One region of the Paenarthrobacter sp. GQ52 genome, then DNA from elsewhere that is predicted to be linked to it. Evidence: riboswitches for the same ligand, from Rfam matches in the RefSeq annotation. Region 1 holds a riboswitch; each other region holds the start of a gene.

Region 1 (2,194 bases):
AATGTCGCGGGCTGGCCGGCTTCCGAGGACGCTGTGGCAAGTGACGAGGCTGCTGGCGACGACGCTGATGGTGCGGAAGCCGTGGAATACGAGGCACTGGGCGCAGGGGCCGCGGAGCCCGAATTCCTGTCGGCACCGCTGGCTTCATGCGTAGGAGTTTCCTGGCCGAAGAACGGAAGCTCAAGGGCTTGCCCCAAGGTCCCGGCCGTCAGCACTAGTCCAAGCGCACCTGCAACCACGGCCATGCGCTGGCTCATGTGCTTGACCGACGCTGCTTTCCGAAGGGCGGCGTGGGGTTCGCGGCCGAAGGAGGAGGTGGACCCCAGGCTGGGCCTGGCCGCAGAGGGTGCGTCAGAGGGTGCGGCAGCCTGCCGGCGAACATCCTTGCGGCTTGCCAGTGCTGCCGACGCCGTTGCCGCGGCAGCAAGCTGCGCCGGAGACTTACCCCGAGGTGACTCGGTTTGCAGGGACTCGGTGCGGGGCGAGTCGTTGCTCGGTGACTCGGCGGCTTCGGGGGTGCTCGCGGATTCTTCGCGGGCAGGCACTACTGGAATGGCCGTCGTGGCAGGTTCCGGCGTTGAAGCCTGAACCACTGGAATGGCCGCGGTTGCAGGCTCCTGGGCGCTCAGCTCCTGAGGATCCGGCTCCACGCCAGCAGGGGGTGCGCTGGCCGGGGTCACAATAGGGATCGCCGCGGTAGGGGGTCCCGGTGTGGTCGACCTCCGAGCCGCTGGCTGCACCGTAGGTATCGCGGCAGTCATGGGTTCCGCCTGCTCGGACGGTTCGGGCGACGGCTGTGGGGCCGAGGCCTCAGGGGCAATCACGGCAAGGGCTGCACGCTCCCGCTCGGCTGCACGAATTTCCGCACGAGTGGCAGGCGCCACCGTGGTGGGCATGGCCGCAGTGGCGGGTTCCGGCGTCGTGCCTGTGTTAACCGTGCCTGTTACAGCAGCGTCAGTGTTAGTGGCGCCAGTGTCATCTGGGTTTCCGGTGGGGAATCCGCTGGGTTGGGCCCGACGGCGTCCGGTTGGCTTGGTGCGCTCGCCTTCAGTCTGGGCGCGGCGCGGCTGATCCATGGTTGGGGACATGGTGGTTGCCTCTCAACGCCTTCGAGGTTAGCTGTCGGGTTCGGACGAGGCCGTCCGGCCGCCTAAGCGGCTTCACCCCGAGGACTTGGATACCAAGCCCGGGAACTGTGGGTCCCCCGCCTCTGCCGCGGGTCTGGCGGATCCCGGATTGCGGCAGAGCTCGGCGTCAATCCGGAAGCGGCCCAGCGGAGATACGGGTCGCCCTACGACGGTACATGAGCCGGAAAGTAAAGTCACATTAATGTAACGGGCGGTAGGCCTGCCCAACCGAGGGGTTTCTATGACTTAGGCTTCGGTGCCGGTGCGGGAGCCGGCAACTCATGCTGGATCTTCTGGATCTGCACGGCTTGATGAGTTTCCGGGCGGAAGACTTCGTCCACGACTCCAAGCATCCCGCCGGTGGCTCCACGCCGGACTTTGCCCTGGCTGCTCCGGCGCGATGACCAGGACCAAACGCCGGCCAGCAGGGCCGGGAATCCGAGCACTGCCGCCAACACGAGCAAGATATCCATGGCCTAACACTAGCTTCGCGGTGCACCGGCAGGTAGACATTGTCTATGGACCTGCCTGTGATGCCACCCGTCTCGCCCATGCTCGCCAAATCCGTTCCGACCATCCCCGATGTTGGGCACTACGAACCCAAGTGGGACGGATTCCGGACCATCGTCTTCAAGGATGGCGACGAGATCATCCTGGGCAGCCGCAACGAGAAGCCAATGACCCGCTACTTCCCCGAAGTGGTGGAGGCTCTCAGGAAGAACCTGCCGGACAAATGCGTGATCGACGGCGAGATCGTCCTGATCGAGGGCAAGAGGCTCGAATTCGAGGTACTCCAGCAAAGGATCCATCCCGCCGACAGCCGCGTGAGGATGCTCGCCGAGAAGACTCCGGCTTCCATGATTGCGTTCGACATCCTGGCGCTGGGCGACGAGAACCTCATGGACAAGCCGTTCTCCGAGCGCCGCGCCATCCTGGAGCGTGCGCTCGCCAAGGCCGAGCCGCCTGTCCATGTGACCCCGGCAGTGACGGATCTCGAGCGGGCGCAGGAATGGTTCGTGCAGTTGGAAGGCGCGGGACTGGACGGGGTGCTGTCCAAGCCGTTGACC
Region 2 (2,194 bases), on a different contig from region 1:
GGGAGCGGTGGAGGCCGAACCGGAGGCATAGCGTTCTTCGGCACGCACCTGTGAAACGGCAAAGCCGCGCCCGTTCCCGCCATCCGCTCCAGTGGGTACTGGTGCGAACGGCGGCAACGGGCGCGGCAATCAAGCAGTCTGGCTTAGTACCAGTTGTTGGCCAAGTGGAAGCCCAGAGCGGCGGACGGGGATCCGTAGCGCTCCTTGATGTAGTTCAGGCCCCACTTGATCTGGGTCTGGTAGTTGGTTTCCCAGTCAGGACCAACGGTAGCCATCTTGGAAGCAGGCAGGGACTGGACGATGCCGTAGGCGCCGCTGGAAGCGTTCATCGCCGTGGTCTTCCAGTTCGATTCCTTCTCCCACAGCGTGTTCAGGGCAGTCATTTCGCCCGGGCCCCAGCCGTAGTTGCCAAGGATGCTCAGTGCGTACGCCTTGGCAGCAGCGGGGTCGTCCACGGCCTTGGGGGCGGCAGCAGCAGCTGCGGCTTCCGCGGCGGCAGCGGCAGCAGCGGCGTCGGCGGCTTGCTTGGCAGCAGCGTCAGCAGCAGCCTTCTCAACTGCGGCCTGGGCGGCAGCCTGGTCTGCGGCAGCCTTTTCGGCGGCGGCCTGCGCGGCTGCGGCCTGGTCAGCGGCAGCCTTCTCGGCGGCAGCCTTGTCAGCAGTTGCCTTAACCGCGGCGGCCCTGTCGGCTGCACCCTTTTCGGCGGCAGCATCCAGGGAGGCGGAGATCTCGGCCGACTTGTTGGTGTTGACCTGCGCACTGGACTGGGTTCCGGCTACGCGGCTGGCCTCGGGGAGGGTCAGTGCGGCATTGGCGGCGGTTCCGAGCGAGGCAACGCCCAGTGCAGCTGCCACGACACCGGCTACGACGGACATGCGGTGGCCGGACTTACCCTGGCGGGCTGCGTTCTTGAGGACGGACTGCGACTTGGTGAGCGGTGCGTTGTGTTCGTCGCGGTGACGCGCGGAAGGGCGCGTCTGATCGTTAAATTCAGACATGTGATTACCTCTCAGCGCCTGCGGAGTTAGCTGTCGGGTTCGGATGAGGTCATCCGGCCGCGCATCATGCTGCGGCTTCACCCCAAGGGCCGGCCAAAAAGGCCTGGGCCCGGAGACTCTGGGTCCCCCGTCTCTGCCTCGGAGAAAGAACGGACTCCGGGAAGTGGCAGAGCTCGGCGCATCCCGGATGTGGGCCTGCTAGGGACGACCCACCCTTTCGACGGTACAGGAGGATTCCGCAGAAGTCACATTTAGGTAACAGAGATCACGACGCCGGTGAGTCGCCTTGCCCGATTCGTTATAGGCCTTCGATGCTCACGGCAGGGATTCGGAGGGTGAATTCCGTGCGACCCGGCCGCGAGGTCACTTCCACGCTACCGCCATGCGCTGAAACGATGGCTTCCACAATGGACAAGCCGAGTCCGGAGGTGCCCTCAGAGCCCGATCTTGCGGCATCAGCGCGGGCAAACCGGGAGAAGATCCGGCCTTGGAAGTCTTCTGGAATTCCGGGGCCGTTATCCGTCACTGTCACCACGGCACTGCCGTCGGCGGAGAGCATGACGCCTGTGACCACAGTGGTGCCGGGATCCGTGTGTTTGCGGGCATTGGACAACAAATTGGCCAGCACCTGGTGAAGTTGGGTGGCGTCGCCGCGCACAGTGATGGGCTCATCGGGGAGCTGGAGCTGCCAGATGTGGTCCGGTGCCATGACTTTCTCGTCACTAACCGTTTCGATCACGAGCTGTGTCAGGTCCACGTCCTCAAATTTCACGGGCTGGCCCTCATCCAGCCGAGCGAGCAGGAGAAGGTCCTCCACCAGTGTGGTCATGCGTTCGGACTGGCTTTGGACACGTGCCAGCGACTTCCGTCCATCCTCGGTGAAGTTCTCCGTCATCCTCAGCAGCTCGGTATAGCCCCGGATGGCGGTCAGGGGAGTCCGCAGTTCGTGCGAGGCATCGGCCACGAACTGGCGAACCTTGGTTTCGCTTTCCTGCCGTGCTTCCAGCGCGCTCGAAACGTTGTTCAGCATCTGGTTCAAGGCATAGCCGACGCTGCCCACCTCCGTTCCAGGATGGGATGCCGACGGCGGTACGCGCACCGCAAGTGCCACCTCACCGGCGTCGAGAGGCAGGCGCGAAACCTTCGTGGCCACCTCGGAGAGCTGCTCAAGCGGACGCATGGTCCGGCGGATGATG
Region 3 (2,194 bases), on a different contig from region 1:
CCCGCTTCTGGCCGCCGTCGTCGCTGCCCTTGCTTTCGCGTCCGCCTTGCTGTTTTCCGCGGCTCCGGCGTCCGCGCACGACGTCGCCGAGTCAACCGCGCCAGCCAACGGTGCCAGCGTGGCGGAAGTCCCGGCGTCGGTCTCCATCACGTTCAACAACCGCCCGCTCGCGATTGGTTCCGGCGTCACCGTGACGTCCGGCGGTGAGAACTGGGCGGACGGTCCGGTCGAAATCATTGACAGCCAGGCTGTCCAAAAGCTTCGCGAGGGCGCTCCAGTTGGTGAATACACCGTGGTATGGCGTGTAGTCAGCTCGGATTCCCACCCCATTGAGGGCACCTTCACGTTCACGGCCACCGCGGGAAGCACGACGACGGCGACTGGCCCGGTTGGTGCCTCGCCGTCGGTGTCGGCGCCGTCAGCCGCAGTACCGACGGCGGGTACCGCAGCGCCGGGAACGGGCAGCAGCGAGCCTGCCGCTGACGCCTCCCAACCCTTCCCTTGGAGCATTGTCGGGCTGGCTGTTGTTGCTGTGGGTCTCGTTATTTACCTTGCTGTTACCGCACGGAAGAAACTTGCAGCTTCCAACAGCCCTGATGGCGATACTTCCGCGGAATAACGCGGTTTTCTACGTACCTGCGAATATCTCGAAACGGACACTGCGACACGCCAGAAGCCCACTTCCCGTTACTTAAATGTGACTTCGGAGGAATCATCGCGTACGGTAGTACCTGTGCCTGTTCCACGTAGCGGGCACTTCCGGCCTGATTGCCTAGCTCTGCCGCAGTCCGGAATCCGTTCGCAGACAAACCTACGGCAGAGACGGGGAACCCAATTTAGGCCGCTTTCGAGCGTGCCTTGGGGTGAAGTCACGAAGCTTCCGCTGAACAGCGGGGGATAGTGGCCGGGTGACTCCCATCCGAATCCGACAGCTAACCTCGCAGGCATCGGGAGAGGCTCTTTCATGTCTTCACGCATTCTTCGCGGCCGTCGTAAGGCGGACAGCGTACGTCCTAATCCGTTCATCTCCATCTCGAAGGCAGTAGCCAGCAACGCTTCCGGCGCTGGCCGCCAGGCAGCTGTTATCGCAGCAGCCTCGGGCCTCGTTTTGACCGGTTCCATTGCTGCTCACGCAGCTGAGGCACCGGTTCAGCGCGACTCCAGCCCCGCAACGGTCGCTGAGACCGTTTCCGAGGCACCCACCAAGGTTGTAACCGCCCTGGCGACGGCTACCGTCAACTTCGAGCGTCCGGCCGTTGCTTCCGTAGCAGCTCCGGTCATCGAAAAGCCGGCTCCCGTTGTTGAGGCCCCTGTGGTCCAGAAGGCAGCCGTCACCACTGCTGCTGCAACAGCTCCCGTCGCCGCCCAGGCTGCGGTTGCTGCTCCTGTGGCCGCCGCACCGGCTGCCCCTGCTCCTGTAGCTGCTGCTCCCGCCGTTGGCGGCGTCAACGCAGCCATGGTTGCCTCGGCTTACGCACAGATCGGCGTCTTCCAGGACTGCACCGCCATGGTCGAGAAGGCTCTCGGCTCCGCTGGCATCCCGGTAGGCGACCTCGGTCCCATGCAGTTCATGAACTACGGCAAGGTCGTTAGCGATCCCCAGCCCGGTGACATGATCGTCCAGTCCGGCCACGTTGCTATCTACATCGGCAACGGCCAGGCAATCAGCGGTGGCATCAACGGCAACCAGACGGGTATCCACCCGATCAGCTGGTTGACCGCAACGGGTCCCCTGACCTACGTACGCGCTGGCGCATAAAGCCTCACGCTTCAGTTCAAAGGCCGGTGCCTTCAAAGACTAATGTCTTTGGAGGTACCGGCCTTTGGCGTTAAGTTCTGTTTGTTAATGTTCAGCAGGGAGAGATTGTTCAGCGAGGAACGTTCGACGGCGGGTCGATAGTCGCGTGGGCGGCGGGGCCCGTGTGGGCCCCTAGGCGTAGTGCCCCTAGGCGAGGTGCGCCCAGGTGTAGTGCCCCTAGGCGAGGGCGATGCCCGGACCTGCGGGCAGAGCAACCTTTGAGGAGATGGCTTGGCCCACTGCCTTGGCTTGCCGCAGCACTTCCTTGGGAGACGGGGTGATGAGGTCCCCAACGCCCACCAGGTGCATCCCTACCGCCCGCATGGCGGCCGCGAAGTTCTGGCCAACGGCTATCCCAAGTTCGGCGAGCATGCGCCGCAACTGGCTTTGGGCGCA

The links. A riboswitch is a leader RNA that binds a small molecule or an ion and turns the genes downstream of it on or off. The one in region 1 is predicted to bind cyclic di-AMP.
Region 2: linked by a shared signal. The riboswitch ahead of AC6CH8_RS18125 (aggregation-promoting factor C-terminal-like domain-containing protein) and the one ahead of AC6CH8_RS11760 (hypothetical protein) in region 1 are both predicted to bind cyclic di-AMP.
Region 3: linked by a shared signal. The riboswitch ahead of AC6CH8_RS08085 (NlpC/P60 family protein) and the one ahead of AC6CH8_RS11760 (hypothetical protein) in region 1 are both predicted to bind cyclic di-AMP.

What each region holds. Positions count from the first base shown of each region.
Region 1 is NZ_JCAXEJ010000007.1:114,841-117,034, reverse strand. It holds gene AC6CH8_RS11760 (hypothetical protein) at 1-1,088, opposite strand, end outside; cyclic di-AMP (ydaO/yuaA leader) riboswitch at 1,091-1,237, opposite strand; gene AC6CH8_RS11755 (hypothetical protein) at 1,367-1,600, opposite strand; gene AC6CH8_RS11750 (ATP-dependent DNA ligase) at 1,646-2,194, shown strand, end outside.
Region 2 is NZ_JCAXEJ010000017.1:43,759-45,952, reverse strand. It holds gene AC6CH8_RS18130 (pyridoxal phosphate-dependent decarboxylase family protein) at 1-31, shown strand, start outside; gene AC6CH8_RS18125 (aggregation-promoting factor C-terminal-like domain-containing protein) at 144-998, opposite strand; cyclic di-AMP (ydaO/yuaA leader) riboswitch at 1,002-1,163, opposite strand; gene AC6CH8_RS18120 (sensor histidine kinase) at 1,297-2,194, opposite strand, start outside.
Region 3 is NZ_JCAXEJ010000004.1:204,309-206,502, forward strand. It holds gene AC6CH8_RS08080 (copper resistance CopC family protein) at 1-619, shown strand, start outside; cyclic di-AMP (ydaO/yuaA leader) riboswitch at 794-961, shown strand; gene AC6CH8_RS08085 (NlpC/P60 family protein) at 965-1,759, shown strand; gene AC6CH8_RS08090 (NAD(P)/FAD-dependent oxidoreductase) at 1,976-2,194, opposite strand, start outside.